Regions from separate parts of the Mesorhizobium sp. WSM4847 genome, predicted to be linked through region 1. Evidence: riboswitches for the same ligand, from Rfam matches in the RefSeq annotation. Region 1 holds a riboswitch; each other region holds the start of a gene.
The links. A riboswitch is a leader RNA that binds a small molecule or an ion and turns the genes downstream of it on or off. The one in region 1 is predicted to bind cobalamin.
Positions count from the first base shown of each region.

Region 2: it holds a riboswitch for cobalamin, as region 1 does, so the genes downstream of both, AC0L28_RS07285 (aromatic ring-hydroxylating oxygenase subunit alpha) here and AC0L28_RS14080 (CbtB domain-containing protein) in region 1, are expected to answer to the same signal.
Region 3: it holds a riboswitch for cobalamin, as region 1 does, so the genes downstream of both, metE (5-methyltetrahydropteroyltriglutamate--homocysteine S-methyltransferase) here and AC0L28_RS14080 (CbtB domain-containing protein) in region 1, are expected to answer to the same signal.

Region 1 is NZ_JBVVPY010000008.1:161,522-171,461, reverse strand. It holds gene AC0L28_RS14085 (heparan-alpha-glucosaminide N-acetyltransferase) at 1-947, opposite strand, end outside; cobalamin riboswitch at 1,334-1,543, shown strand; gene AC0L28_RS14080 (CbtB domain-containing protein) at 1,581-1,760, shown strand; gene AC0L28_RS14075 (CbtA family protein) at 1,776-2,540, shown strand; gene cobU (bifunctional adenosylcobinamide kinase/adenosylcobinamide-phosphate guanylyltransferase) at 2,563-3,060, shown strand; gene cobO (cob(I)yrinic acid a,c-diamide adenosyltransferase) at 3,062-3,676, shown strand; gene cbiB (adenosylcobinamide-phosphate synthase CbiB) at 3,988-4,956, opposite strand; gene cobD (threonine-phosphate decarboxylase CobD) at 4,955-5,995, shown strand; gene AC0L28_RS14050 (tyrosine phosphatase family protein) at 6,111-6,620, shown strand; gene AC0L28_RS14045 (creatininase family protein) at 6,902-7,705, opposite strand; gene AC0L28_RS14040 (RidA family protein) at 7,918-8,301, opposite strand; gene AC0L28_RS14035 (ABC transporter substrate-binding protein) at 8,558-9,562, shown strand; gene AC0L28_RS14030 (ABC transporter ATP-binding protein) at 9,572-9,940, shown strand, end outside.
Region 2 is NZ_JBVVPY010000004.1:186,507-196,446, reverse strand. It holds gene AC0L28_RS07315 (L,D-transpeptidase) at 1-575, shown strand, start outside; gene AC0L28_RS07310 (diphosphate--fructose-6-phosphate 1-phosphotransferase) at 695-1,861, shown strand; gene AC0L28_RS07305 (MBL fold metallo-hydrolase) at 1,878-2,597, shown strand; gene AC0L28_RS07300 (molybdopterin-dependent oxidoreductase) at 2,682-3,293, shown strand; gene AC0L28_RS07295 (FAD-binding oxidoreductase) at 3,290-4,036, shown strand; gene AC0L28_RS07290 (FAD-binding oxidoreductase) at 4,046-5,161, opposite strand; gene AC0L28_RS07285 (aromatic ring-hydroxylating oxygenase subunit alpha) at 5,185-6,432, opposite strand; cobalamin riboswitch at 6,546-6,748, opposite strand; gene AC0L28_RS07280 (DUF680 domain-containing protein) at 7,256-7,462, shown strand; gene AC0L28_RS07275 (DUF680 domain-containing protein) at 7,530-7,754, shown strand; gene AC0L28_RS07270 (DUF680 domain-containing protein) at 7,829-8,065, shown strand; gene AC0L28_RS07265 (ABC transporter ATP-binding protein) at 8,256-9,368, opposite strand; gene bglA (beta-galactosidase BglA) at 9,394-9,940, opposite strand, start outside.
Region 3 is NZ_JBVVPY010000012.1:74,865-84,804, reverse strand. It holds gene AC0L28_RS18630 (hypothetical protein) at 1-185, opposite strand, end outside; gene AC0L28_RS18625 (ArsR/SmtB family transcription factor) at 469-819, shown strand; gene AC0L28_RS18620 (serine hydroxymethyltransferase) at 850-2,187, shown strand; gene metK (methionine adenosyltransferase) at 2,242-3,417, shown strand; gene AC0L28_RS18610 (adenosine kinase) at 3,526-4,518, shown strand; cobalamin riboswitch at 4,908-5,108, shown strand; gene metE (5-methyltetrahydropteroyltriglutamate--homocysteine S-methyltransferase) at 5,224-7,569, shown strand; gene tdh (L-threonine 3-dehydrogenase) at 8,237-9,289, shown strand; gene AC0L28_RS18595 (cytochrome-c peroxidase) at 9,510-9,940, opposite strand, start outside.

The DNA.
Region 1 (9,940 bases):
CAGGCGCCGGCGAGCTCGTCGAGATGCGCCTTCCATTCCGCAGCCTGGTCGTTGCGGTAGAGCCGATCAAGCGTGGCCTCGCCCTCGAGCGTATCGAGCATGCAGACACAATAGCTGCTGCAGAACTCCGTGTCGCGCGATTGCTCGCACGATGCCTGGCATTCTTTCAGGAAGGTGACCTGCCTGGTTTCGACGGCTGCCGGCATGACTTGCGAAATCAGCCAGACCGAGCCGATCAGCACCGGCTGGTGGATCAGATAGAAGGCGAGGCTGTGCCGGCCGATAAAGACCAGCGGATTAGTCCAGCGGCCGGGCGTTAGGCCCGCCAGCCGCGTCAGCATGCCGGAGGCGAAGGCAAGCTTTGCCGCTGCGATGCCGGCAAGCACAGCGCCGAACCATGGAAACAGCGGGACATAATCGTTGGAGCGCGGGTTGGTTGCCGACAGGCCGACCCACCACAGGGCCGGATGATCGAAGATCTCGGACCTGAGGTAGAGCGGCGCGGTGATGACGAAAGCTGCGACAACCAGCGTCAGCAGCGCCGGCAGCCGCAGAAACGCCAGGCCGAGCAGGCTGGCGAGCGCGATCTCGTGCAGGATGCCGAAGAAGATGAAACTGTCGGGTGTGGCAAGCCTGGTGGCGGCCGATATGGCGAGCGCCGCCCCGCCGACCATGGCGAAGCGTTTCCAGAAGCCGTTCCAGCGGATTTGCTTGCCATGGGCGAGGAACAGGCTGACGCCGACCAGGAACAGGAAGGTCGAAGCGATGCAGCGCGCGTAGAATTTCCACCAGCCAAAGGCGGTCAGGCCGGGATCGGTGTAGCCGAAGAATTCGAGATCCCAGGTGAAATGGTAGCTCGCCATGGCAAGCAAAGCGATGCCGCGGGCTACGTCGATGGCGATGATGCGCCTGGATCGGTCCTGAACGGCCGGCGTAGGAATGGTCATGGTCTCGCAATTCTGATTCAGTGCTGCAAGACGACTATCATGGTTGCCCCGGACAAAAGAAGACAGGGCCCATTGATGCCCAGGGCTTAGGCTAAAGCGCCGTATGCCGCTCGCAGCCAGTGGTCGAGGCCGGCGCCGCCCCTCATTGCCCTGCCGGGCATTTCTCCCCGTAAACGGGGCGAAAGAAGCTGGCCGCAACGCCGGCGCCCTTCTTGCAACGCTGGTGATTGGCGAAACCATCGATGACAGCGCCCCGGGGCAGCGCGGACGATCGGCTTTCAACCTGTCAAGATCGCGGCGTCGAGGAACCAAGCTGGTCTGCCGGCACGGCGCATTCGCGCTGCTAGCTGGCGGAATTTGGTTTGCCGGGCGCGGCGATTCTGCCTATAGTCGCAGCCGTCGTCGGTTCCGTTTTGGAACCAAGAGGGAATGCGGTAGGGGCAAAATTCGCCCGATGCCGTGGCTGCCCCCGCAACTGTGTGCGGTAGTCCTCTCCATATGCCACTGAAGATTTTCTTCGGGAAGAGCTTCTTCGGGAAGGTGGGGAAGGGCGCTGATCCGCGAGCCAGGAGACCTGCCGGCGACAGGAGAACTGACTTCTATGCCCTCGGGTGGAGGGCGAAAGGACAAGACATGAATACCGCTTCCGTCTCGCTCGGCGCTTCCGTCTCCTCGCAGTCGCGCTTTGTGCAGTTGGCGCTTGCTGCATTTCTCGGCGTTTTCGTCATGGGCTTTGTCGGCTTCTCGCATATCGATGCGGTCCACAATGCCGCTCACGACTATCGCCATTCGATGGGCTTTCCCTGCCACTGACGAGGGGCTGACACCATGACACTGTTTCGCAACGTCGTGTTCATCGCGGCGATCGCAGGGCTAGTGGCCGGCGTCGTTCTGGCCTGCATGCAGGCCTACGCCACCGTGCCACTCATCCTCAAGGCAGAAGTCTACGAACAGGCCGGCGGTGGTCACACGCATGACCATGGTTTGGCGCCGGCCGCAGCAGGCAGCAATGCCATGAGCAGCGCCGTGCCGGCTGAAGCAGCCACCGCGGAAGAGGAAGGCTGGGCGCCGGCCGATGGCTTCGAGCGCTTCGCTTTCAACGTCGTTGCCAACGTCGTCACCGGCATCGGCTTTGCGCTGATCCTGGTCGCCGCTTCGGAATTCGCCGGCGGCATCGGCAATTGGCGACAGGGCCTGTTCTGGGGCCTTGCCGGCTTCGCCGTGTTCACGCTGGCCCCGAACCTCGGCCTGCCGCCCGAACTGCCGGCGATGCCGGCGGCCGATTTCGCCCAGCGCCAGATCTGGTGGACGGCGACCGTGGTGGCGACGGCTGCCGGTCTCGGGCTGCTCGCCTTTCGCAAATCGCTGCCGCTGGCCCTTCTTGCCGTAGCGTTGATCGTCGCGCCGCATATTGTCGGCGCGCCGCAGCCCGACAGTTTCGAATCGCCCATCCCGGAAGGCCTGCACCACCAGTTCGTGGTGGCGGTGACGCTGACCAATCTGGTGTTCTGGCTGGTGCTCGGCGCTGTCGTCGGCTTGGTGCGCGGCCGCTTGACCGGCACCGCAACCGGCCTGCGCGATAGCCTTGCCTGATCGCGCTGCTCCAGGCAGCAAGCTGACCTTGGTCGTCGGCGGTGCACGCTCGGGAAAGAGCGCGCATGCCGAAAGCCTGGTGACGGCCTGTCCAGCGCCGTGGACCTACATCGCCACGGCGCAAGCCTATGACGACGAGATGCACGAACGCATCGCGCTGCACCGGGCGCGGCGTTGCGACGGCTGGACGACGATCGATGCGCCGCTCGATCTCGTCGGCGCGATCGGGGCGCTGCCTGACGGCCGGCCTGTCCTGATCGACTGCCTGACGCTGTGGCTGTCCAACCATATGCTGGCCGAACGCGACATTGAGGCCGAATGCCGAGGGCTGGCGGATGTGCTGTCGCGGCCGCGCGGCCCGTGGTTCGTGGTTTCCAACGAGGTCGGCCAGGGCATCGTGCCTGACAATGCGCTTGCCCGCCGGTTTCGCGATGCCGCCGGCCGGCTCAACCAGCAGGTCGCCGCCGTCGCCGGCACGGTGCTGCTGATGGTGGCGGGACTGCCGCTCAAGGTGAAGTGATATGACCGATATCGATGACAGGGACGAGCAACGCCACCGCGCCAAGATGGCCAAGCGCAAGGCGGTGCAGGACGCCGAGGTCGCGGCCAAGACGGTCGAGAAGGGACTGCTGATCGTCAACACCGGGCCCGGCAAGGGCAAGACCACTGCCGCCTTCGGGCTGGCGCTGAGGATGCTCGGCTACGGCAGGCGCGTCGGCGTCGTCCAGTTCATCAAGGGCAAATGGCATACCGGCGAGAAGGACGCCTTTGCCGCTTTCGGCGACCGGGTCGTCTGGCACACGATGGGCGAGGGTTTTACCTGGGAAACGCAGGATTTGAAGCGCGACATCGCCGCCGCCGAGGCTGCCTGGGCCAAGGTGCTCGAGCTGATGGCCGATCCATCGATTAGCCTTCTGGTGCTCGACGAGTTGAACATCGCGCTGCGCTACGACTATCTCGATCTCGACACGGTGGTGGCGGCGCTGAAGGGCCGGCGCGAAAACCTGCATATCGTCGTCACCGGCCGCAACGCCAAGCCGGCGCTGGTCGAGGCGGCCGATTTGGTCACCGAGATGGGAGTTACGAAGCATCACTTTTCCGCCGGCGTGAAAGCGCAGCAGGGCATAGAGTTCTGAAAGGTTTGCCCGCGCGAGGGGCAACGCAATGCTTCGGGCAGATGATGCATCCAACTCATGTTGAAATGGCTAATCGTCGATCTCTGCGCCGCCCCTCATTGCCCTGCCGGGCATTTCTCCCCGTATAGTGACGGGGAGAAAGGACGACTTCGCAGAGGATTTCGCCAATCTCCAGCGTTGCGTAAAGGGTGCTGAGGGTCGCGGCAAGCCCCTTCTCCCCGTCACTATACGGGGAGAAGGTGCCGGCAGGCGGATGAGGGGCGGCGCCAACCTGAAGCGATTGCCCTGAAGCAGCACATATTTGTTCGACGTCACGCAACGATGACGATCACCGACAGCAAGCCGAACAGTCCCATCAGCAGAAAGTCGGCAACCTGATAGAGTCTTAGCGCTCGTCTGATGTCCACGCTCTCGACATCGCGGCGGCCGCCTTCGCCCATGAACGCGTCGTCGACCATGACGCCGTCGTAGGAGCGCGGCCCGGCCAGGGCCAGGCCGAGCGCGCCGGCCATCGCTGCTTCAGGCCAGCCGGCATTGGGCGAGCGGTGCTTTTTCGCGTCGCGCCGCACGGTGCGCCAGGCGTTGCCGGCATCGGCGTCTTTGACGAGGAAGGCGGCCAGCACGATGAGCAGCGCGGTCAGCCGCGACGCCGGCAGGTTGATCAGATCGTCGAAGCGCGCCGCCGCCCGGCCGAAAGCCTCATGGCGCGGCGTGCGGTGGCCGATCATCGAATCGGCGGTGTTGGCGGCCTTGTAGGCGACGCCGCCGGCCAGCCCGCCGACGCCGATCCAGAAGACCGGCGCGACGACGCCGTCGGAAAAATTTTCGGCCAGGCTTTCGATCGCCGCGCGGCAGACACCGGCTCTGTCGAGCTTTTCCGGATCGCGGCCGACGATCTGCGAGACGGCAACACGACCGATGTCGAGTCCGCCATTGTCGAGTCCGTCAGCCACCGCCTCGACATGCTCGGCCAGGCTCTTCTGCGACAGCAGCGATGTCGCCAGGAGCGCGGTGAGGATCAATCCGGCTGGAATGCCCGCAAGCATGGTTTCCACCGCGAAAGCGATGGTGGCCGGCACCAGCACGATGATCAGCAGCGCATGAACACCGCGCCGGCGGCGCAGGGCGTCGGAATCAGTATCGCGGTTGAGCCTGCGGTCGAGAAAGGATATCAGCCTGCCGAACCAGGTGACGGGATGGCCGATGGCGCCGAGCAGCCAGCTGGGATAGCCGACAGCGAATTCAACAAGCAGTGACAGGAAAGCGATCAGGATCGACATGAAGTCTCTTGATGGAGCGGCGGCGGTGGTGGATCACGGCGGAAGCCTTGGCCGGGCGAGGGCGCTTTTTCCGCATGCGCCGCAGCCCTTCGTCGACCTCTCGACCGGTATCAATCCGCACTCCTATCCGTTTTTCGAGCTGCCCGCCACCGCCCTATCGAGATTGCCGGAAGCTGCGCGGGTCCGTGATCTGGCCGATGTCGCGGCAAGCGCCTATGGCGCGCCGTCGGCGGCCAATGTGGTGGCAGCGCCGGGCACGCAGATCCTGTTGCCGCGCGTCGCTTCGCTGGTCAGCCCCGGCAAGGCGCTAGTACTCGGGCCGACCTATGCCGAACATCAGCGGGCAGCGGCAATCGCCGGCCATGCGGTGACGGAGATCGACGATTTCGAGGCCCTGGCAGGAGCCGACCTTGCCATCGTCGTCAACCCCAACAATCCGGACGGTCGCATCGTCGAGCGCAAGAAGCTGCTTGCGCTTGCCGAACGATTGCGCGCCAGAGGCGGGCTGCTGGTCGTCGACGAGGCGTTCATGGATGTCGGCCCGCTTGGCGAGAGCCTGGCCGGCGATGTCGAGCATGGCGGCATCGTCGTGCTGCGCTCCTTCGGCAAGTTTTTTGGCCTTGCCGGCCTGCGGCTCGGCTTTGCATTGGCCGACGCACTGACGGTCGAACGGCTGGAGGCGCAGTTCGGGCCGTGGGCGGTTGCCGGTCCGGCGCTCGAATATGGCATCCGTGCGATTGCCGACAGCGGCTGGCAGGTCGAGATGCGGCACCGTCTGGCCAGGGATGCAGCGCGGCTCGATGCGCTGTTCGGCCGCTTCGGCGTTGCTGTTGCCGGCGGCACCACCCTGTTCCGCTATGTCAGGCTGGCGGACGCCGCCGGTCTGTTTTCGGCGCTTGGCGAGCGCGGCATCCTGCTTCGGCATTTTCCCGGCCGGCCGGAGGTGCTGCGCGCCGGGCTGCCGGGACCTGACGAGGAATGGCGGCGGCTCAAATCGGCTCTTGCCGACTGGTCGCAACAGCGCGACGATGGAGCCTAAAGCGCGTCGCAATTGAACGGACTCATGCGACGCGCTTTAAGTTCTTGTTTTTATGCATGTCGTTATCGCAAAACCGCTGCGCACTTTTGCGCGACATGCACTGGGAGCTCAACCAATGATCCATGTCTGTTCGCTGTCGAAAATCGAGGAAACCGTCGCGAAGACCGGGGCCGAGCGGCTGCTTTCGCTGCTGGCTGCCGGCACCGAGGTGACGCGGCCGGCGTCGATCGCCCGGGAGAACCATCTGCACCTGGTCATGCACGATATCGCGGTGGCGCAGGAGGGCATGACCATGCCGGGTGAGGAGCATGTTCGCAACCTGCTCGATTTCGCGCGCCGATGGGATCGTGCAAGGCCGCTGGTCGTGCATTGCTATGCCGGTATCAGCCGGTCGACGGCCTCGGCCTACATCATCGCGGCGGCATTGGCGCCGCAGCGCTGCGAGGTCGAGTTGGCTCAGACGCTGCGTGCACTGTCGCCCACGGCCACACCCAACCCGCGGCTGATCGCGGTCGCCGACGCGCTGCTCGATCGCAACGGCCGCATGACCGGTGCGATCCGGGCGATCGGGCGCGGCGCCGAGGCCTTCGAAGGCACGCCTTTCGAGTTGAAGATCGACGGCTGATTCCTAGTCTTGAGGACAGTTGTTTATCCATCAAGCCACCAAGCAACCTACTCGTGCTGTGATCGCTGCAGGTATTGGCGACGTCGGCGCTGCCCCTCATCTGCCTGCCGGCATCTTCTCCCCGTATAGTGATGGGGAGAAGGGGCTGGCCGCAGCGCTGGCGCTTTTTTTGCAATGCCGGCGATTGGCGAAAACATTGATGAGGGCGCCCCTCGCCCCGTTTACGGGGAGAGGATGCCGGCAGGCAGGTGAGGGGCGGCGCGGCGCTGGCGAAAAGCCTCCTAGGCCAGCCAATCTGCAAGCTTGGCCTTGCGCAGGTCCTTCAACAGGCTGATGAATCCGTCGGCTTGATGGTTGGCGGTCAGCCGGCCCTTTTCGGCCGTTGCAATGCTGGCGTCGCCGACCACGCCGTTCGGGTTGAGATCGGTGGCGATCCAGGCGAAGGCGTGCGTTCCGGTGTGGCGCAGCAGCGAAAATTGCTTTTCGGCGCGGGCGACGTTGGACACGAAATTGTCGGCCTTTGCCATGTCGACGAGATCCGGCCGGAAATGCAGCATCAGCGAGGTCTCGACATCGCCGCCATGGATGCCGTGGCTATCCTCAAGCTCGGTGTACAAGCCGGCCGGCCGGCCAAAGCGCTGCCAGCTCGTCTTCACCGCCAGCATCTTTGCCCGCACGCGCAATTCTCGCGTCATGATGCCCATGATCTCCTCGTTGCCGCCATGCGAGTTGACGACGATCAGCTTCCTTAACCCGGCCCGTGCGACCGACAGGCCAAGCTCGGTCCAGGCCTCGATCAAGGTCGCCGCCGGCAATGTAAGGGTTCCCGGCGCATGCAGGTGCTCGTTCGACTTGCCCACCGCCTGGACCGGCAGGATGCGGATGTCGAGATCGCCAGGCAGGCGCGCGATCACCGTTTCGAGCATGCCGTTCATGATCGAGGTGTCAGTCGAAACCGGCAGATGCGGCCCGTGCTGTTCGATCGCCGCCACCGGCAGAACTGCGATTGTCGCCTCCGGGTCGATGGTGGCGTATTCTGTGGTCCGATAGTCGCCCCACCACACGCGTTTCGTTGCAACGGTCATTTTGAAACCTCGAGCAAACTGGCGGCGTTGGCGCTGCCCCTCACCCGTACCCTCTCCCCGTATAGAGACGGGGAGAGGGGGGCGCCAGCGTTGGAGCGCTTCCCTTCTCCCCGTCATTATACGCGGAGAAGGTGCCGGCAGGCGGATGAGGGGCAGCACCAGCCTTTGTCGTGTAACTGGAGATCAACGGCCTGTCGATTCCAGCCGGCTCCTCACCCTGCCGCGACGACCTCGATCTCGACCTTGAATTCCGGCCGCGCGAAGCCGGACACGATCATTAGCGTCGATGCCGGCGCCGGGCTGGTGAACAGGCGATCGCGAACGTTCATATAGGGTTTCAGAAAGACGCGATCGGTGACATAGGCGTTGATGCGCACGATGTCGGAAAGTCCAAGCCCGGCGTCGCCGAGAATCGCTGCGATGTTTTGAAAACAGAGCTCGGCCTGCGCGCCGGCATCCTCCGGGATCTGATCGTCCACAGTGATGGCGACCTGGCCAGAACACAGCACCAGCCGCTTGCCGGGCGGCACCTCGACGCCATGGCTGTAGCGGGCAAAGGGCGGCTTGATCGACTTCGGCGTCAGGAATTTGAACATGAAAATCTCCGGTCTGACTGCCAGCGTAAAGCCGGATCAGGCGAGCCTTCAAGATGCAGTGCATACTATCAGGGCGATTATGGACAGGCGTTCAAAAAATAGGCACGATGCCCCCGGTACGGCATGACCCGTCCGGCTTTCGCGCCCCACTGTTGCGCAAGGCGGGCGGTCCGGGCGATGGCATGTGTCTTGCTTCTTCGATCGATGGTGTCGAGCCCGGCGCGCGGCGCGCCGGAGTCAACTGAGGGTGGTGTGAATGGACGGAAAACTCAAGATTTCGGCTGGCGCGATCGTGCTGCTTGCCGCAAGCACGCTGAACGCGGCAGCAAACGAGAAGATCACCTTCGGCACCAACTGGCTCGCCCAGGCCGAGCACGGCGGCTATTATCAGGCGGTGGCTGATGGCACCTATGCCGCCTGCGGGCTCGACGTGACGATCATGCAAGGTGGACCGCAGGTCAGCGGCCGGCCGCTGCTGCTTGCCGGCAAGATCGACTTCTACATGGGCGGCAACATGCTGCAGGCCTTCGATGCCGTGCAGCAGGAGATTCCGCTGCGCGTCGTCGCCGCCTCGTTCCAGAAAGAGCCGCAGGTGATCATGAGCCATCCGGGTCAGGGGCTCGACAGATGGGAGGATCTGAAGAATGCGGACCAGTACATTATTGGCGACGAAGGTGCACAGAGCTACTTCCAGTGGATGATCACGGAGTTCGGCTTCGATCCGGCCAAGCGCGTGCCCTATACGTTCAACCCCGCACCTTTCATCGCCAATCCGAAGTCGATCCAGCAAGGCTACGTGACCTCGGAGCCCTTCGCCGTCGCCAAGGAAGGCGGCTTCCAGCCCAATCTGTTCCTGCTCGCCGACTACGGCTTCGACACCTATGCGACGACGATCGAGACCATGCAGGCAACGATCGACAAGCGGCCGGAGGTGGTTCAATGCTTTGTCGATGGCTCGGCCAAGGGCTGGTACAACTATCTCTACGGCGACAACGCTGCCGCCAACGCGGCGATCAAGAAGGACAACCCCGACATCAGCGACGAGCAGATCGCGTTCTCGATCGAGCAGATGAAGAAATTCGGCATCGTCGATTCCGGCGATACGGAAAAACTCGGCATCGGCGCGATGACCGACGCGCGCATCCAGAGCTTCTACGACAAGATGGTCAAGGCCAAGGTCGTGCCGGCCGACGTCGACATCAAAAAGTCCTACACACTGGCCTTCGTCAACAAGGGCGTCGGGATCGACCTGAAGAAATAGCACCCGGGCATGATGCAGGAGAAAGTGGCGCAAGCGCCGGCAAGCGCATCGGGCAAAGGTCCGATGCTGCTGGCGCTGCGCGGCGTCGGCAAAGTCTTTTCCAACGGCGTGACAGCGCTCAGCGACGTCGACCTGACGATCCGGGAAGGCGACTTCCTCAGCCTTCTCGGCCCGTCCGGCTGTGGCAAGTCAACGGCCTTGCGCCTCATCGCCGGTCTTGCAACGCCGACCTCCGGCCTGCTCGACTGGCGCGGCAGCAGCGCTGCCGATCGCTCTGACATCGGCTTCGTCTTCCAGGAACCGACGCTGCTGCCGTGGGCCGACGTCTTCGACAATGTCTGGCTGCCGCTCAGGCTGAAGGGCATGTCGCGGGCCAAG
Region 2 (9,940 bases), on a different contig from region 1:
CTGTCCGCCCGAGCATCAGCGTCGACAAGAACATCACCAGCCCTGGTGTGATGTATGCCTCCGTCACCGACGGCGGCTTCACGCTGCCGGAAGTGCCCTACCTCAAGGTCAAGCCGGAGTTCCGCCGCCAGATCGTCGTCGACCCGACTGGCGAGCAGCCCGGCACCATCGTCGTCCATTCGCAGGAGCGGCTGCTCTACTTGGTGCAGCCCGGCGGTGACGCTATCCGTTACGGCGTCGGTATCGGCAAGGAAGGCTTTCGCTGGTCCGGCCGCGCCAACATCCAGTACGGCAAGGAATGGCCGACCTGGAGGCCGCCGGCCGAGATGATCGCCCGCAAGCCGGAACTGGTGAAATGGCAGGCCGGGCAGCCCGGCGGCCTCGACAACCCGCTCGGCGCGCGTGCGCTGTACATCTACCAGAACGGCCAGGACACCGGCTACCGCATCCACGGTTCGCCCGAATGGTGGAGCATCGGCCAGGCGATGTCGTCGGGCTGCGTTCGCCTGATCAACCAGGACATCATCGACCTCTACAGCCGCGTCTCCAGGAAGAACCCGGTCGTCGTCGTCTGACCCTCCCGGTCATCGTCTGAACTCGAGGCGGCTGACGCGGCCGCTCGACTCTCCCGTTGCGCGATCTCGCAAGACAGGCGAATGTGACTTGCAAAGCCACTGCTCGGGAGACGTGAAGCATGTCCGGAACTTTTGTCATCGCGCAAGGCGGCGGCCCGACCGCCGTCATCAACCAGACGGTGGTGGGCGCCGCGCTCGAGATCCGCAAGCGGCATCCCGGCGCCAAGGTGTTGGGCTCCATCCATGGCGTGCGCGGCATCCGCGACGGCAACTATGTCGATCTTTCGGCTATCCCTGAGGACCGGTTGCGGTTGATTGCGGCGACGCCGAGCGCCGCGCTTGGCTCGACGCGCGACAAGCCGGACGAGGCCTATTGCGAGATCATCCTCAACGGCCTGAAGAAGGCGGGCGCCGATGCCTTCATCTACATCGGCGGCAACGACACGTCCGGCACGCAGCAGATCCTGACCGACGCCGCCGGCGGCAAGATGGCTTTCGTCCATGCGCCGAAAACCATCGACAACGATCTCGAGGAGAACGACCACACGCCGGGCTTCATTTCGGCAGCCGAGTTCGTCGCCGGCGCTTTTCTCTCAGTCGACCTCGATTTCCGTGCTCTGCCGGGCATCTATGTCGGCATCGTCATGGGCCGGCACGCCGGTTTCCTCACCGCCGCCGCCGCCGCATGGCAGCTTGATCCCGACAGCGGCCCGCATCTCGTTTATGTGCCGGAGCGTCCGTTCTCGGCTGCAGCCTTCATCGACGACGTGCGCGCCACGCTCGATCGCCACAAGCGCTGCATCGTCGCAGTCTCCGAAGGCGTCAGCACCGCCGACGGCAAGGCGCTGGTCGAAAGTCTTGTCCCGCCGGACAAACTGGAGCGCGATGCGCATGGCAACGTCAAGCTGTCGGGCAGCGACCTGCCGGCCGCCCTCGAGCGCGCGCTGGCCGAAGGATTGCCGGGCAAGCGGGCGCGCGTCGATGCGCTCGGCTACATGCCGCGCGGCTATGTCGGCGCCATCAACCCCGTCGATGCGCAGGAAGCCTTCGATGCCGGCGTCTTTGCGGTCGCTGTCGCCGAACAGGGCGGCGGCTCGGTGGCACTGCAATATGACGGCGAGAAAACCGTGCTGAAGAAGGTGCCGCTGAAAAACGTTGCCGGCAAGACCCGTCACATGCCCGACGATTTCATGCTGCCGGATACCAACCAGCTCTCCGACGCAGGAATGGCCTATCTGAAGCGGCTGGTTCCCGAAAAGTACAAGGTCGGAAAGCCGTTCGTCTGATGCCGGCTTTTGCCTGATGCTTGACTGGTTCAGCAGAACAGCAGTTGACGCCGCTACAACAATGCTGACCGAGCCGTTCGTGCATGATTTCGTGCGCGCCAACATTTGGCATTTGCGCGGCCGCGACGTCGACCTGCTTGTCGACACCGGCATGGGGATTTGCCCGCTGGCGCCGGAGATCGACACACCTGATGGCAAGCCGCTGCTCGTCGTCGCCACCCACATCCACCTCGACCATGTCGGTTCGCTGCACGAATTCCCGCTGCGGGCGGGACCGAGGATGAGTGCCGCGCAATTCGACAGCATGGACGACGCCGTCACCTACGCCCACATGTTTCATGATCTCGACGGCGCCGTCTCGAAGCTGCCGGCGCCGGGCTGGAAAGCGGCCGAATACAGAATCCCGCCAGCGCCGCTGACGCGGACGCTTGACGAGGGCGATCTGGTCGACCTTGGCGACCGGCAATTCCGCGTGCTGCATCTGCCCGGCCATTCGCCGGATTCGATCGCGCTGTTCGATGAGGCCGACGGCCTGTTCTTCGCCGGCGACGCCATCTACGACGCCATGCTGATCGACGACCTGCCGGACTCCGACCGATCAGCCTATCGCCGAACAATGCAGCGGCTGCTCGATCTGCCTGTCAGCATCGGCCATGGCGGCCATGGACCAAGCTTCGACGGCAACCGGATGCGCGAGATCGCCACCGGTTATCTCAGGCGAACAGACGGCGCATAAGCCAAGAATCTGGTTGCCCGCCAGAATATCTTTGACAACATTGGTGAAGGCCGACAGGCGGCCTGATGCAAACGGATTGTCTCGATGATCACCCGCGGCTTCTCTTCAGGACGAAAGCCCCCGACGGATGCGGATGCGCGTATCCCGCCGGGGCAGTATCTCGAGCAAGGGTTTCCGGTGCTGTCGGCCGGGCCGACGCCGCGTGTGCGTACCGAGGACTGGTCGTTCACGCTCAAGCACGGACCGCGGCCGATCAAGACGTGGAACTGGACAGAGTTCAACGCGCTGCCTTTGACCAAGATGACGCGCGACATCCATTGCGTCACCGCGTGGACCAAGTTCGACACGGCGTGGCAGGGTGTGCTGGTCGACGATATTCTGGCGGATGCCGGCATCGAGCCACCGACGGCCTTCACGCTGGCGCTGTCCTTCGACGGCTATACAACCAACGTGCCGACGCAGGATCTCACTGCCGGCAAGGCGATGGTGGCGTTGCTTTACGAAGGCAGGCCGATCACGCCGGACCACGGGGGCCCGGCGCGGCTGCTGGTTCCGCATCTCTATTTCTGGAAGTCGGCCAAATGGCTGAATGGGCTGCAGTTCACCGAGCGTGACGAGCCCGGCTTCTGGGAGCTGCGCGGCTATCACATCTATGGCGACCCGTGGCGCGAGCAGCGCTATACGGGCGATCCATGAGCGACGGGCCGGCGGCGCAGTCGCCCTGGCAGACGGTGACCATCGCCCGCATCGAAAAGCGCACGCCGCGCGTCACCAGCTTTTTCCTCCAGCCGTCGCGGCCCTTCGCCTATCGTGCCGGGCAGCACGTCGATGTCAGGCTGACGGCGCCGGACGGCTATCAGGCGCGCCGCTCCTACTCCATCGCCTCGGCGCCGGAAGCCGGCGAGACGATCGAACTGGCGATCGAAAGGCTCGATGATGGCGAGGTCTCCCCCTTCTTCCACGATATCGCGGCGGTCGGCGACGAGGTCGAGTTGCGCGGACCGCTCGGCGGCCACTTCGTCTGGTCCGACAGCGACGGCGGCCCGCTTCTGCTGGTCGGCGGCGGGTCCGGCGTGGTGCCGCTGATGGCGATGATCCGCCATCGTGCCGCACGCAAATCGGTGGTGCCCGCGGCGTTGGTGTTTTCTTCAAGGGTTTGGGACGAGGTGATCTTTCGCGATGAGCTGATCGACTTCCACGATCGCCGGGACGGCTTCGATCTGGTGCTGACGCTGACCCGCGAGCCCGCCCGGCGCCCGGCGGACTATTCACGGCGGATCGACGTTGCGATGATGGAGCAATCGATGGTGCGGCTGCCCGCACCGCCAAGGTTCGCCTTTGTCTGCGGCTCGAATGCCTTCGTGTCGGCCGCCGCCCAGGCGCTGATCGATGCCGGCGTTCCGGCAAGCCTCATCCGCACCGAGCGCTACGGGGTTTAAGCTCCCCGGTCAGGCGTCGATCTCGAGCGCCGTCAGCGGCTTCGAACAGCAGGCCAGGATGAAGCCGTCGTCGATCTCGTGATCGAGGATGCCGCCATTGTGGCTCATCTCGACTGTGCCCGAGACCTTTTTCACCTTGCAGGTTCCGCACAGGCCGAACTCGCAGGCTGCGGGAATTCGTACGCCCGAAGCGCGCGCCGTCTGCAGCACGGTCTGGCCGGCAACGCAGTCGGCATCGATATCCGAAAGCGAAAAGCGGATCGGCGTTGCGGCCTCGGCAGGTACCTCGACCCCACCCTTTGCCGGCCCACCCTCTGGCGGCGAACCGAACGGGGCCGGTATTTCCTCCACCGCCGGGGCCGCAAAGCTCTCCTGATGGTAGTTGGCCATGTCGAAGCCGGCCGCCTCCAGCATCTGCCGCACGGCGCGCATGAACGGGTCGGGGCCGCAGCAGAAAATTTCGCGCTCGCGAAAATCGGGCGCCAGCAGCGGCAGCCTTATCGCGTCGATCCGGCCCATATGGCCGAACCAGCCCTCACGGCTGGACCGCTCCTCGATCATGAAGCCGAGCGTCAGGCCCGGCATGCGGCTGCCGAGCAGCTCGAGTTCCTTGCGGAAGATGATCTCCTCGGGCTTTCGCGCGCAGTTGACGAAGCCGACATCGGTCCATGGCGCGCAGTCGTTCAGCCAGCGCAGCATCGACATCATCGGCGTCACGCCGGAGCCGGCCGAAATGAACAGATACTTGGCCGCGGGATGGCTGTGCAGCGAAAAGTCGCCCGCCGGCCCATAGGCCTTCACGTGAACGCCGGGCTTCAGATTGTCGAACATCCAGCGGGTGCCGAGGCTGCCGGCCTGCGCTTTCACCGTCACCGCGATCGAGAACGGCCGCGACGGCGAGGACGACAGCGTATAGGTCCGCATCAGCGGGCCCTCGGTGGTCGGCAGTTCCAGCGTCACGAACTGCCCCGGTCTGTAGCGGAACCAGGTCTGGTTGTCAGAGCGGAAGGTGAAGGTCTTCACGTCAGGCGCCTCGTCGCTGACGCCGATGACTTCCAGCACCTGGAGCCTGTCGTTCCAGGGCGCCATCTCGTCGAGATGGCGGTAGAGGCCAAGGTCCGTCATCGCATTCATCCCCTTGACCCCGTTCAGGCGACGCTGCGCAGCGCCGGCCGCCCGGCCTCGGCAAGGCGCGGCCCGATGAAGGAGGCGTACCATTCGACGAACTGGATGACGCCGCCCTCATGCAGTTCCGAATAGGGGCCGGGCTCATAGGCCGGCGACAGGATGCCGAAGGCGTTTTCCTCGACGATGCGACGGTCCTGGTCGTTGGTCTCGGTCCAGACATGGGTGAGTTCGGCGAGGTCGTAATCGACGCCTTCGACCGCGTCCTTGTGGACAAGCCATTTGGTGGTGACGGCCGTTTCCGTGGCACTGATCGGCAGCACGCGGAAGGTGACGGCATGATCGCCGAGGATATGGTTCCAGGTCGTCGGATAGTGATAGAGCAGCAGCGAGCCGATACGGTCGGTGGAAACGCTGTCGGAAAGGTTCTTCTTCACCGCGCGTCTTCCCGTCATCGTGTAGCTGACGGCGTCGCGCAGCAGCGGCGCGCGGGTGGCGCGATACTGCCCGGCCGGATCGATGCGGAACTTGCTCGGCAGGCCTGCCGCCTCGCATTTCGCCCAGTGCGCGAGCATCTCCGGATCGCTGTCGGCGCCCTGCACGCCGGTGACGGTCGGCGCTTCCGGGAATGTCTTGCAGAGTTCCGGATGGTTGCCGGCGCAATGATAGCACTCGCGGTTGTTCTCCCAGACGAGCTTCCAGTTGCCCTTCTCGACGATGGTCGATTCGAAGGCGATTTTTGCCTCGCGCAGCCGGTGCGGCAGGAGGTAAGGCTCGATCATGGCGCGCATCGGCGCGAAGTCGGCCGGCTCGTTGGCCAGGCAGATGAAGATGTAGCCGCCAACGCTTTCGCACGCCACCGGCTTCAGGCTGAACTGGCTCTTGTCGAAGCCGTCTGCCATCTGGCGAGCAAACAACAGCCGGCCGTCCAGCTCGTAGGTCCACTGGTGATAGGGGCAGACCAGCTTCGCCGCAGTGCCCTTGTCGGCATTGCAGACACGGCTGCCGCGATGCCGGCAGGAATTGTGGAAGGCATTGATCTTGCCTTGCTGGTCGCGGACCAGCACGACCGGATAGTCGCCGATCTGGGCGGTGATATAGCTGCCAGCTTTCGGCAACTCGCAATCGTGGCCGATGAACAGCCAGTCGCGATACCAGATCAGCTCCATGTCGAGCTTGAAGAAATCTGGATCGGTGTAGAAGGGCTGCTCGAGCGAATAGCCTTGCCTGCGGCCGTGCAAGAGCCTCAGCATGTCGTTGCGCGCGTCCATGTCCTGTCCTCGTGTAAGGACTGAACTGGTGGTGATGGAGGGAGGACCGTTTGCACGCCGGCAAAAGGGCCGGACGTGCATCATCCACCTCTTGACCGCCCACCGCGATCAGTCGAGTCTGAAAATCTCGGGCTGGTTTCCGGGCTCTGGAGTGTCCTTGCGGACTCGTCGCGACACCTTCCCAGGCTTGTGGCCCAGTGGTCTCCCGTTGCGACTTGAACTCCACCACCGTTGCGGGGGCAGCGCCGGGTTCTGACCGGCTTCCCAATTCTCCGCTTCGTCGTCACCAAGCGGCACCTGAGATGGCGTGATCTAATCATGCCGGCCGGCTGACTGCCGGCATGAAAGCGACATCGTATCCATGCGGCGCGACACCGCCGGCGAAACCTGCAGGTTTATATCTGCAGGGCTGAAACCCGCTTTGTCGGCGGCCATTGTCGGCTGCCGTGACATCGAATCCGACCCGCGGCGGAGACCAGGAAGGTTAACAGTTTACAAAAGTGACTATTAGCCGCTTCTAAAATCGAACCGAACGGTTCGTTTCTGTTGACAATGCGTGCAGCACGCAGTGAACGCAGATCCGCCAATCCGTCAAATCGTCGAGCGGCAAATTTGGCATAAGATATTGAAAACGAACCATAAAACCATAGTGGTAGATGCCTCTGGTACAATTTCAAGGTGTAGATTCTTGGTCCACACGGAACAACTTCGTGATTGGAATCCGCCGAATGGCCTTCCCACATCGGGGCTATCCGAACGACGCGCGCATCCTCCCAAGACACGCCGCTAGACGGACTGAAGACCAAGATACTGGAGTACTAAAATGAAAAAGATCGCTCTTACTGCCGCCGCCGCTCTGGCCATCACCGGCAGCGCCTTTGCCGGCAGCGACCATTATGGGTCCAACGCCGCCAACCAGCCGGCCGTCGCGGTCGACAGCTCGTATACGGCCTCTGTCCAGATGCCGGCTCACGCTGAAAAGCAGCCCGTTGGCCAGGGCGCCGACCGCAACCTTTTCGGCAACAATTAACAGCTGGTCCCAAACAGCAAAGTGGCGGTCCGCCGCTCGGGATCTGAGGAACTCAGGAGTATTTGAAATGAAGAAGCTCATTCTTGCCACCGCCGCCATTGTGGCCATCTCCGGCAGCGCTTTTGCCGGCAGCGACAACTTTGGATCGAACGGCGCCAACCAGCCGGCCGCTGCGGTCGACAGCAACTCGTACACGGCTTCGATTCGGAATTCGGCTTCGGCGCAGAATCCGGTTCCGGCTGACGAGAAACCCGTCAACGGCAGCGACCGTAACCTGTTCGGCAACAACTAACAGTTCGTTCCAACAGCGGCGGCGGCATTTGCCCGCCGGGCTGGCGGAACCAAGAAAATCCAGGAGTTTTGAAAATGAAGAAGATCGTTCTTACCGCCGCCGCGCTTTTGATTGCTGCGGGCGGCGCTTTTGCCGGTAGCGACAACTTTGGCAGAACCGACATCAACAAGCAGGCGACCATCAACGTCGACAACACGCAGACTTCTTCGGTACGCAATACCGGCTCGCCGGTCTACAAGCTGCTCAACTCGTCGGGCGACGTACAGAAGTCCGCCCCGCAGGGCAGCGACCGGAACCTGTTCGGCCGCTAGCGCATCGGCCCGAAAATCGGTTCCGATTTTCGGAAAGCACGATGTGCAGGGTTAAAGTGTTGGAGCGTACCTTTGTGCGTCCACTTGGACGCACGTCGCTCTAACAGCGACCGGAACGCACAAGAGTGGCGGCTTTGCCCGCCGCTCTCGTTTTTGGGTCACCAAACATCCATCAGTTCGGCTGCTGCTCTCAGGCTGCCTTTGCTTCCGCTTTGTGGAGCGTGAATGAATGTCCGTCGGCATCGAAAATATGCAGGTCGCCGGCATCGGCATTCAACCGCAGCGCAGCGCCGCGCTTGACCCCGACATTGCCTGGCAGCTTGGTGACCAGCGGCAGGTCGGCGCGGCCGATGTCGACATAGACGAGCTGGACCTCGCCGAGTTGCTCGACATAATCCACCGTTCCCTCGAAAAGATAATCCGCACCGGTGGCGATCGTCAGATCTTCCGGCCGCACGCCGAAGCTCACCGAAGCGCCCTTCACCGACGCCGGCGTGGCGATCGGCACCGTCGCCTTGCGCCCGCCGACATGACTGACGATGGTCGGGTCGCCTGATTTGTCGATCGTCGCCGGCAGGATGTTCATGGCCGGCGAGCCGATGAACTGGGCGACGAACAGATTGCCGGGTCTCTTGTAGAGCTCCATCGGCGTGCCGACCTGCTCGATATGGCCCTCCTTGAGCACCACGATGCGGTCGGCCAGCGTCATCGCCTCGACCTGGTCGTGGGTGACGTAGATCATCGTTGTAGCAGGCATCGATTCCTTGAGCTTGGCGATCTCGATGCGGGTGGCGACGCGCAGCGCCGCGTCGAGGTTCGACAGCGGCTCGTCGAACAGGAAGACCTTGGGGTTGCGCACGATGGCGCGGCCGATGGCGACGCGCTGGCGCTGGCCGCCCGACATCGCCTTGGGCAGGCGGTCGAGATATTTGGTCAGCTGCAGGATTTCCGCCGCCTGGCGCACCCGCTTGTCGATCTCGGCCTTGCTCTCCTTGCCGATCTTCATCGAGAACGCCATGTTGTCGTAGACAGTCATGTGCGGATAGAGCGCATAGGACTGGAACACCATGGCGATGCCGCGCTTCGACGGCGGCACGTCGTTCACCACCTCGCCGTCGATCTTGAGCTCGCCGGAGGTGATTTCCTCAAGCCCAGCGATCGACCGCAGCAAGGTCGACTTGCCACAGCCCGAAGGGCCGACGAAGACGATGAACTCGCCCGACTTTATGTCGAGGTCGATGCCATGGAGAATGTTGAGATTGCCGTATGATTTCTTCACTTGCCTTAGCGTGACATCGGCCATGGGTTCCCTCCAGTGAATTGCAAATTCAGTCGATACGCCCGAACCAGGCGCCGTAGCCGCCGAGGCGGATAAAGCCGGCGTCAGTCTGTCCCGAAAACCCGTGCCCCGGCAAGGGCTGCAGCGAGCGTCCGCCGAGATTGACTTCGGCCGGTCGGCTGCCGAGATTGAAGGCGCAGACGATCTGCTCATTGCCCTCGCGGCGCGTGAAGGCGACCGTATCGCCCTGGCTTTCGATGAACTCGATCTCGCCCTTGGCCAGCGCCGGATACAGGTGGCGGAAAGCGAGAAAGCGCCGGTAGTGTTCGAGCAGCGAGTTGTCGTCGCCCTGCTGCACATCGACCGCCTGCGAAAGGTGCTTGGCAGGCACGGGCAGCCAGGGCTTTGCCGTGGAGAAGCCGCCATTGCCGTCGGCGCCATTCCAGACCATCGGCGTGCGGCAGCCGTCGCGGCCCTTGAATTCCGGCCAGAACCGGATGCCGTAGGGGTCCTGCAGATCCTCGAATTGCAATTCCGCTTCGCCAAGACCGAGTTCCTCGCCCTGGTAGATGCAGACCGAGCCGCGCAGCGACATC
Region 3 (9,940 bases), on a different contig from region 1:
CGCCGCAGCCATGCTTTGAGCTCGCCGTGGACGGCGGCGTCTTCGAGCAGGATATCGGTTTCCTTGGGATGTGGTCCATCGGGATAGAGATCGGAGCCATCGACAAGATGGATTTCATCCCCGTCGATGCTGAGCGTCCCATCGCGCGGCGACCGGCGCATGAAGGCCTCGGCCGTACGCCGCATCTTCGCAAGCCGGCCTTACCGCGCAGCCGCCGTTGTGCTGGGGCGCATCCGGTATGCACGTGTCGCAACAGATCCTTCAAAGAAAATCGCGGACTTTTAGCACTCTAAACCGCTGAGAATATGTACGTTGAGCCTATCATTTGGGCTGCGGGTCGAGACCGTGACGTATCGGAAACGATCTGCGATGCGGTCGGGCGTATTGACCTCGTCGGACGGCAAGATTGCCTCTGAAACTAGTGGAAGGACGCCAAATGGAGGAAGTCAATACAAGGAGTGCCGGCCGATGATGACACTGGTCATGCGCCTAAAGGCCGCGGCTCATCTTGATCGACTTCGAATCCTGGGACTTTGTGCGCATGCGGACCTGACCGTCTGCGAGCTGGCAGAAGTTCTGAGTCTGTCTCGCGAGCACGTGGTCGCACACGTGCGCCAGCTCGCCAGAGCCGGCTTTCTTCTCGGCAACCAACATCGCCCCTGGCCTTCGTACCACCTCGAAGCAGGAGGCTCGGACGGCGGCTTGGTTCAATTGTTGGTTGATCTCCTGCCCCACGGCGATGGCCATCACAGACAAGACCTACAGCGCCTGGAGGCGATACAGGGCGCGCGGTCCAAGGTGGCCGCCTGCTTGTCCTGAAACTTAGTCCCAATGGAGCGCGAAGCTGATATGGACAATTCGACTGGCGGCGCCATCGCGGAGCTTGACACTTGCGAGTGGCCTCACCTGGCTGTCGCAGATTCTCGCGTTCACGAGCTGCTTTTAAGACAGGAGCGCCAGGAGCGGACGACCCTCAAACTTATCGCCTCCGAGAACTTCGCGTCCTCGGCGGTGCTGGAAGCGACCGGGTCTATTTTCACCAACAAGTATGCCGAGGGATATCCCGGCGCGCGCTACTACGCCGGAAACGAGATCGTCGATGAGCTTGAGAACCTCGCCATCGAGCGATTGAAGGCGCTATTCGGCTGTGAACACGCCAACGTGCAGCCTTATTCCGGCTCACCGGCCAATCAGGCTGTCTGTCGAGCGCTGTTGTGTCCGGGAGACAAGATGATGGGCTTGACCCTCCCCGGCGGCGGGCATCTGACGCATGGTTGGGCCGTCAACTTCTCCGGCACCGACTATCAGCGAGTTCCGTACGGGCTGCATGAAAAGACGCAGCAGATTGACCATGACCGCTTGCGCGAGACGGCCAAGCGGGAACGACCGAAGCTCATTTGGGTCGGCGGAACTGCTTATCCGCGTATCTTTGACTATGAGGCAATGGCCGAAATTGCTTCGGAGGTGAACTCCTATCTGGTAGCCGACATCGCCCACATCAGCGGTCTCGTTGTCGCAGGAGTGCATCCGAATCCCGTTAGCCATTGCGATGTTGTCACCAGCACCTCTCACAAATCGATCCGCGGCCCCCGCGGTGGCTTCATCTTGTCAAGGAATGAAGACCGCTATCAGGCGCTCTACCATTCCAAGAGCAAACACAATCTGGCCAAACGCATAGACCGTGCCGTGTTCCCTCTCCTCCAGGGCGGACCGCACATGAATACGATTGCCGCGCTAGCTGTCGCTCTGCACGAAGCAGGGAATCCGTCCTTCCGTGTGTACGGTCAGCAGATCGTCAACAACGCCAAGGCTCTGGCCCAGGCCCTCCTGGAGCGAGGTTATGAACTCGTCACGGGGGGCACTGACAATCACATGCTTATCCTTGATCTTAGGGACCGGCCGCTGTCCGGGAAAGCCTATGCCGAGCGCTTGTCGCAAGCAGGGATCATTACGAATTTCAACATGGTGCCGGGGGACCGGCGCCATCCCGCGTTCACCAGCGGCATTCGGTTAGGCACGCCAGCAGTGACGTCTGTGGGCATGCGCGAGGCGGAAATGCTGCAGATTGCCGCTTTCATCGACCTGGTTTGCCGCCAGCCCGATGATTCGGACGTCCATGCCCGCGTGCGCAGAGACGTTGCCGACTTCTGCGCTGCGTTCGACGTGCCGGGCATCTCCGACAGGTAAGAGGGCCTGATCAACTGTCACATCTAATTCCAACGCTTGAAGCGAGGACATCCCATGACCAGAAAATTCGTGTTTTCTTCCGAATCCGTCGGCGCCGGACATCCCGACAAGATGGCCGACAATATCTCAGATGGCGTGCTCGATGCGATCCTTCGTAAGGATCCCAAGGCTCGTGTCGCTTGTGAAGCGTTGGTGAAGTCAGGGATGGTCGTTCTGGCTGGCGAGATCACCAGTCACGCGCATATCGACTACAGCCAAGTTGCCCGCGATATCATTTTGGACATTGGATATGACGACGATGCGATCGGCTTTGACGGCCGGCGTTGCGCCCTGATCTTGGCCTTGACCGAGCAGTCGCCTGACATCAGCCAGGGCGTCGACGAGGGACGAGGGCAGGATCTCGATCAGGGAGCCGGGGATCAGGGCCTCATGTTCGGGTACGCGTGCAACGAGACCGAAACATTGATGCCGTTGCCAATCCAACTCGCTCACGAATTGACAAAAAAACAGGCGGAGGTGCGCCAAACCGGCCGCCTTGGCTGGCTTCGCCCGGACGTTAAATCTCAAGTGTCCGTCCGTTATGAGGGTTTGCGCCCGGTAGCGCTTGATACCATAGTCCTGTCGACGCAGCACGACGAAGAGGTCTCACAAGCCACGGTCCGCGAAGGCGTCATTGAGGAGATCATAAGGCCGGTCTTGCCCCACGACTTGGATACGACCGGGATAAGGGTCCTGGTCAATCCAACAGGCCGGTTCGTGGTCGGTGGGCCGCGCGGCGATTGCGGGCTTACCGGCCGCAAGATCATCGTCGATTCCTACGGCGGTATGGGGCGTCACGGCGGCGGTGCCTTTTCGGGCAAGGACCCGTCCAAGGTTGATCGGTCGGCCGCCTATGCGGCGCGGTACGTCGCAAAAAACGTCGTTGCCAGCGGACTGGCGCACGTGTGCGAGGTTCAGCTTGCTTACGCGATCGGTGTGGCCGCGCCGGTCTCTATCCTCGTCAATACATTCGGAACCGCAAAGATTGATGAAAAAAGGATCGAGCGCGCCGTCCTTGAGCTTTTCGATCTCCGGCCGAAAGGCATCATCAAGGCGCTTGATCTCTTACGGCCGATTTACCGCAAGACCGCGACATACGGACACTTCGGCCGCGAAGAGCCGGAGTTCACCTGGGAAAAGACGGACAGAGCCGACGACCTGTTGCGTGAGGCAGGACCGGCAGCTGCGTGATGCGCCGGTATTGGATGCGTCGGCATAGGGCGACCCATTCCACACTGGCAAGAAGCACGCCCGGCCTGCATGGCAAGAAGCTGGCTCGGATTTTTGGCGGAGATATTGATGCCGGATTATGACGTGCTTTGCATCGGCAATGCCATTGTCGACATCATCGCCCAGTGCGACGAGGCATTCCTCGAGACGAACGGCATCATAAAGGGCGCGATGAACCTCATCGACACCAGGCGCGCCGAGCTGCTCTACAGCCGCATGGGCCCGGCCATCGAAGCCTCCGGGGGCAGCGCCGGCAACACGGCAGCGGGCGTCGCCAGCTTCGGCGGTCGCGCCGCCTTCTTCGGCAAGGTCTCGAACGATGCGCTGGGCGAAATTTACGCCCACGACATCCATGCGCAGGGCGTTGCCTTCGACACCAGGCCGCTCAAGGGCAACCCGCCGACGGCGCGCTCGATGATCTTCGTCACTCCCGACGGCGAGCGCTCGATGAACACCTATCTCGGCGCCTGCGTCGAGCTCGGGCCGGAGGATGTCGAGGCCGACAAGGCCTCTGGCGCCAAGGTCACCTATTTCGAAGGCTATCTGTGGGACCCGCCGCGCGCCAAGGAGGCAATCCGCCAGACGGCCAAGCTGGCGCACGCGGCAGGCCGCGAAGTGTCGATGACGCTGTCGGATTCGTTCTGCGTCGACCGCTACCGCGACGAATTCCTCGACCTGATGCGCTCGGGCACGGTCGATATCGTCTTTGCCAACAGTCACGAGATCAAGTCGCTCTACCAGACGTCGTCGTTCGACGAGGCACTGGCGCAGATCCGCAAGGATTGCAGGATCGCCGCCGTGACCCGCTCGGAAAAAGGCTCCGTCATCGTGCGCGGCGACGAGACGGTGGTCATCAAGGCGACCGCCATCAAGGAACTGGTCGACACGACAGGCGCCGGCGATCTCTATGCCGCCGGCTTCCTGCATGGTTATACGCAAGGCCGCGACCTGCAGACCTGCGGCGACCTTGGCTCACTGGCGGCCGGATTGGTGATCCAGCAGATCGGCCCCAGGCCGCGGCAGAATTTGCGCCGCGAGGCTGAGCAGGCGGGGCTGTTGTAGGGCAGCATTTCGGCCACGTATTGCCCACCTTCCGTTGTGCAGGCTGTCCAGACAAGCGCGTGTAAATCGAACGTACCAGTCCGAGAAGGATGCCGGTTTTCTCCAAATTTCAATTTTGCAGGCTTAGGAACGTTGTCGCACTTCGGGCCAGTACTGCCGCCCGATCATGAATGGCCAACACGCGCCCTTTTTGACGAAAGTCGTTTTGAGCCGGGATCGTAGACTGGCAGATTGCCCGAGCGGCCAGGCACAGCCTGCGCAGACCGGCGAGTGGCGCAAATGGCTCAGCTCTACCGCGACCTGCTACTTGGGAACACGCCGCAGGTGAACGGTTCACATAAACACATAAACATTTCTTTATACCGCATTGGCAACAAAGCGGGCTGCTGCGATTGTCCGCGTGTCGTGGTTCTCCGCTAGGCGTTGCCGTAGCGGAGCTAAGAGGGAAGCCGGTGCAATGCCGGCGCTGCCCCCGCAACTGTAAGCGGCGAGCCAAACCCATCAATGTCACTGGGGCGAACTGCCCCGGGAAGACGGGGCAGAGGCTGTGACCCGCGAGCCAGGAGACCTGCCACGGTAAACAACGTCCACGGGCGGGGTGTCTGGTGGCCGCGGCAGCTCGGCGTTTATGCCGGCCTTCTAGCGCCTTCCTTGTCCCCGCCGCGACCATCGGGGTATGGAATGAATGTCTCCCAGCAAGTTCCCATAGCAACGCTTGGCATGCCGCGTATCGGTCGCCGGCGAGAACTGAAATTCGCGCTCGAAAGCTACTGGTCCGGAAAATCTTCTGCTGCCAACCTTCTGTCGACGGCGAAGGCACTCCGTGCCGCCAGCTGGAGCGAGCAGCACGACCGCGGCGTGTCGAAAATCCCGTCGAACGATTTCTCACTTTATGACCATGTGCTCGACACCGCAGCAATGGTCGGCGCCGTGCCATCCCGTTACGGCTGGACGGGCGGCGAGGTCCCGCTCGACATCTATTTCGCGATGGCGCGCGGGACGCAAGGCGATGCCGCGGGTTGCGTTCACGCCAGTCACGGGCATGCAGTTCAGGGCCAGCGCGTAACCGCGATGGAAATGACCAAATGGTTCGACACGAACTACCACTACATCGTGCCGGAGCTGAGCGACGATCAGGCATTCGCCCTCTCGTCGACGAAACCAGTCGATCACTTTCTGGAGGCAAAAGAGCTCGGCATCCATACACGCCCGGTCATCCTTGGACCGGTCACCTTCCTCAAGCTGGCGAAGTCTCCCGACCAGTGTTTCAATCCCATAGCGCTCCTACCGCGGCTGCTGCCCGTCTACGAGCAACTCCTGCGGAGGCTGGAGCTCTCGGGGGCCGACTGGGTGCAGATTGATGAGCCGGCGCTTGTGCTCGACCTTAGCCCGAACGAACGAGCTGCCTTCGAATTCACCTACGGCCAGCTGTCGAAAGCCGCGCCCAAGTTGAAAATTATGCTGGCGACCTATTTCGGGCCGCTGGGAGACAATCTGGAGACCGCGCTTTCGCTGCGCCTGGCGGGCCTGCATCTCGACCTCGTGCGCGCTCCCGAGCAGTTGGAGACGGTTGGTCGGCTCGCACCGAAGGATCTGGTGCTCTCGCTTGGCTTGATCGACGGCCGCAACGTCTGGCGCGCGAACCTGGCTGCCATTCTCGACCGCATCAAGCCGATCGTTGCCGGCTGGCCGCTGGATCGCGTCGAGATTGCGCCTTCCTGCTCGATGCTTCATGTGCCGATGGACCTGCGGATGGAGACCGCGCTCGATGTGGATGTCAGTTCGTGGCTGGCATTCGCCGCCCAGAAGAGTGAAGAGCTGCTTGTGCTGGCCCAAGCCTTATCCGAAGGCAGGGAGGCCGTAGCAGGCGCACTGAAAGCTTCTGCCGAGGCGGCCGCGGCGCGCGCAATGTCTGGAAAGGTCCATGATCCGCTCGTCCATGGGCGGGTTATCAGCATTGACGGCGCCATGAAGCAACGAAAGAGCGCATTTGCCAAGCGCTCCAGAGTCCAGGCTGACACGCTCGGCCTGCCGCCGTTCCCGACGACGACGATCGGGTCCTTCCCGCAGACGCCCGAGGTGCGCAGGGCGCGCTCCGCTCATGCGAAGGGCCGGCTGAGCTATGTCGATTACCAGGCCTTCCTGGAGAAGGAGACCGAGGCGGCGGTCCGCTGGCAGGAGGAGATCGGGCTGGACGTGCTGGTACATGGCGAGTTCGAACGAAACGACATGGTCCAGCATTTCGGCGAGCAGCTGTCCGGCCTCGCCTTCACCCAGCATGGCTGGGTGCAAAGTTACGGCTCCCGGCTGGTGCGCCCTCCCATCATCTTCGGCGACGTATCGCGGCCCAATCCGATGACGGTTCTCTGGTGGCAATTTGCCCAGTCGCTGACGAAAAAGCCGGTGAAGGGCATGCTCACAGGCCCAGTGACAATTCTTAACTGGTCTTTTGTTCGCGACGACGTACCCCGCGCCGAGGCCTGCCGCCAGATCGCACTCGCCATCCGCGATGAAGTGGCCGACCTTGAAAGAGCTGGCGCAAGGGTGATCCAGATCGATGAGGCCGCGTTTCGCGAAGGCTTGCCCCTGCGGAAGTCCGATTGGAAACATTATCTCGGCTGGGCAGTCGAATGCTTCCGTCTCGCTTCAACGGTTGTAGAGGACGCGACCCAAATTCACACCCACATGTGCTATTCGGAGTTCAATGAGATCATCGACTCGATTGCTGAACTGGACGCGGACGTCATTTCGATCGAGACGTCGCGCTCCAAAATGGAACTGCTGGACGCCTTCACCAAGTCCAAATATCCGAATGACATCGGTCCTGGCGTCTACGACATTCACTCACCACGTGTCCCGGAGATTGGCGAGATTTTGCATCTCGCCCAACTTGCCCGCGAGCGACTGTCGGACGGCCAATTGTGGGTGAATCCGGACTGTGGCCTCAAAACAAGGAAATGGGAGGAGGTCCGCCCTGCCCTCATCAACATGGTCGCTGCAGCATGCGCATTGCGGGAGAAAGTGCAGGCGCAGGCCGCTGAGCCACTGTGACGGGCAAACATGTGACCCGCGGGCTTCGCGGATATTTAAGGCAGAAAGGACGCCATCGAAAGCCGCGCGCAAGTCGGTCGACGCGTGCGAGTCCCACCCTTGTCGTCCAGCCGAAGGCCCGCTGGACGGCTGAGCGGCGGGGCAGGATCTGGGAAGCCGCTTCCGGTCCGAAGGACGGATGATTTCGATCACGAAATGGGGGAAGGCGGCTTTGTCCATGAACTTCAGCCTCTCACACAGCCAGCGGTCAACAGACACTTCACCGAGGGGCGAACGCTTGCGGATGCCGCCTGTGCACCGGCACCATCGAGATATCGGCGGCGAGATCGACCATCGAAAGCATCGGTATCGAGGGAATGCCTCGCATGTGGCGGACATCGACAAAATAGCCATACCGCCCAGCCGCAAGCTGCGACCATTCCTCATCGCTTGAATTGAAGCTTGGCTGCGTTTGGCATGGCGATTGCTCCGCTTCTGCTGAGGTTCGCTGAAAACAGAGTTTTTCAAGCGCACGGGTCGCGGTGAAGTGTTGCGCGACACAAAGGCAGCCGCCAACATTACGATCGATCCAAAGATCTCAGGTGTGCTTCCGAGCCTACCTTTCCGTTGTTTAGGCTACCGGAGGAGCGGCGAGGAGTAGAACCAACCAAGGTGTAAGGAGCATCTGATGTCGAACATGATGAAGGCGCTGGTCAAGGCCAAGGCCGAGCCGGGCATCTGGATGGAAGAGGTGCCGGTGCCGGAAATCGGCCCGAACGACGTTCTGATCAAGATCAAGAAGACCGCGATCTGCGGTACCGACGTCCACATCTACAATTGGGACCAGTGGGCGCAGAAGACCGTGCCGGTGCCGATGGTGACCGGCCACGAATTCGTCGGCACGGTCGCCGACTTCGGCGCGGCGGTCACCGAATACAAGATCGGCCAGCGTGTTTCGGGCGAGGGCCACATCGTCTGCGGCCATTGCCGCAATTGCCGGGCGGGCAGGGGGCATCTGTGCCGCAACACGCTCGGCGTCGGCGTCAACCGGCCCGGCGCCTTCGGTGAATATCTGGCGATCCCGCAGCACAACGTCGTGCCGATCCCCGACGACGTGCCCGACGAGATCGCCGCAATCTTCGATCCGCTGGGCAATGCGGTCCACACCGCACTGTCCTTTGATCTGGTCGGCGAGGACGTGCTGGTCACCGGCGCCGGGCCGATCGGCATCATGGGTGCGCTGGTGGCGCAGTGCGTCGGCGCGCGAAAGGTGGTCATCACCGACATCAACCCGGTGCGGCTGGCGCTGGCGAAAAAACTCGGCGTCCAGCATGCGGTCGACGCGTCGAAGGAAAAGCTGCGCGATATCATGCCGGCGCTCGGCATGACCGAAGGTTTTGACGTCGGCCTCGAAATGTCGGGTGCGGCACCCGCCTTCCGCGACATGATCGACGCCATGAACAATGGCGGCAAGATCGCCATTCTGGGCATCGCGCCGACCGGCTTCGAGATCGACTGGAACAAGGTCATCTTCAAGATGCTGCATCTCAAGGGCATCTATGGCCGCGAGATGTTCGAAACCTGGTACAAGATGATCGCGCTGGTGCAGGGTCCGCTCGATGTCAGCGGCCTGATCACGCACCGCATCGGCATTGATGATTTTCAAGTAGGCTTCGACGCGATGCGCAGCGGCAGCTCGGGCAAGGTGGTGATGGACTGGCAGGGCGACTGGTCGATGTGACTTTGCGGAGGTGCTGACGGGAACGCCACCCTGGCTGCCGTCGATCTCCCCGCGAGGGGCATCGCTGGTGCAAGGCAGTGGCTCCTGCCACCAACGTGCGAACGCTCAATCGTGCCGCGACGTATCACGGCCCAATCGGACGGCTGCGCTTGTGGCCATTCGCCCAGATCGGTCAAGGAATGCTCATTGGCCCCCGACGCGATTGCCTGTTTCCCAATGCCTAGGATCGAGGTCGAGGTGTTGTGGGCGTTTCAGTTGGCAAGATGGGATATGTGATCTCCGGTCGCTTTCCGGTCAGCGAATTAAGGTAGGCAACGATCCGATCGATTTCGATTTGCGCTAGCTCTTCGCCAAGCTGGGTGGTGCCCATGATGGCGACCGCCTCGCTCAGGTCCCAGACCTTGCCCGAATGAAAGTATGGCGCGGTGATTGCTACGTTGCGCAGCGATGGCACGCGGAAAACATAGGAATCCTCTGGTACATTGGTGACGGCAAATCGTCCCTTGTCGTTCTCCGGCAGAATGTCGGCGCTAGGCTTCTCTACGAGGCCGAATGGGTAATAGCCTTCCCCACCAATATTGACACCGGAATGGCAGGACGAGCACCCTTTTTCCATAAAAAGGGCCAGGCCCTGTTTCTCTTCGGGACCGA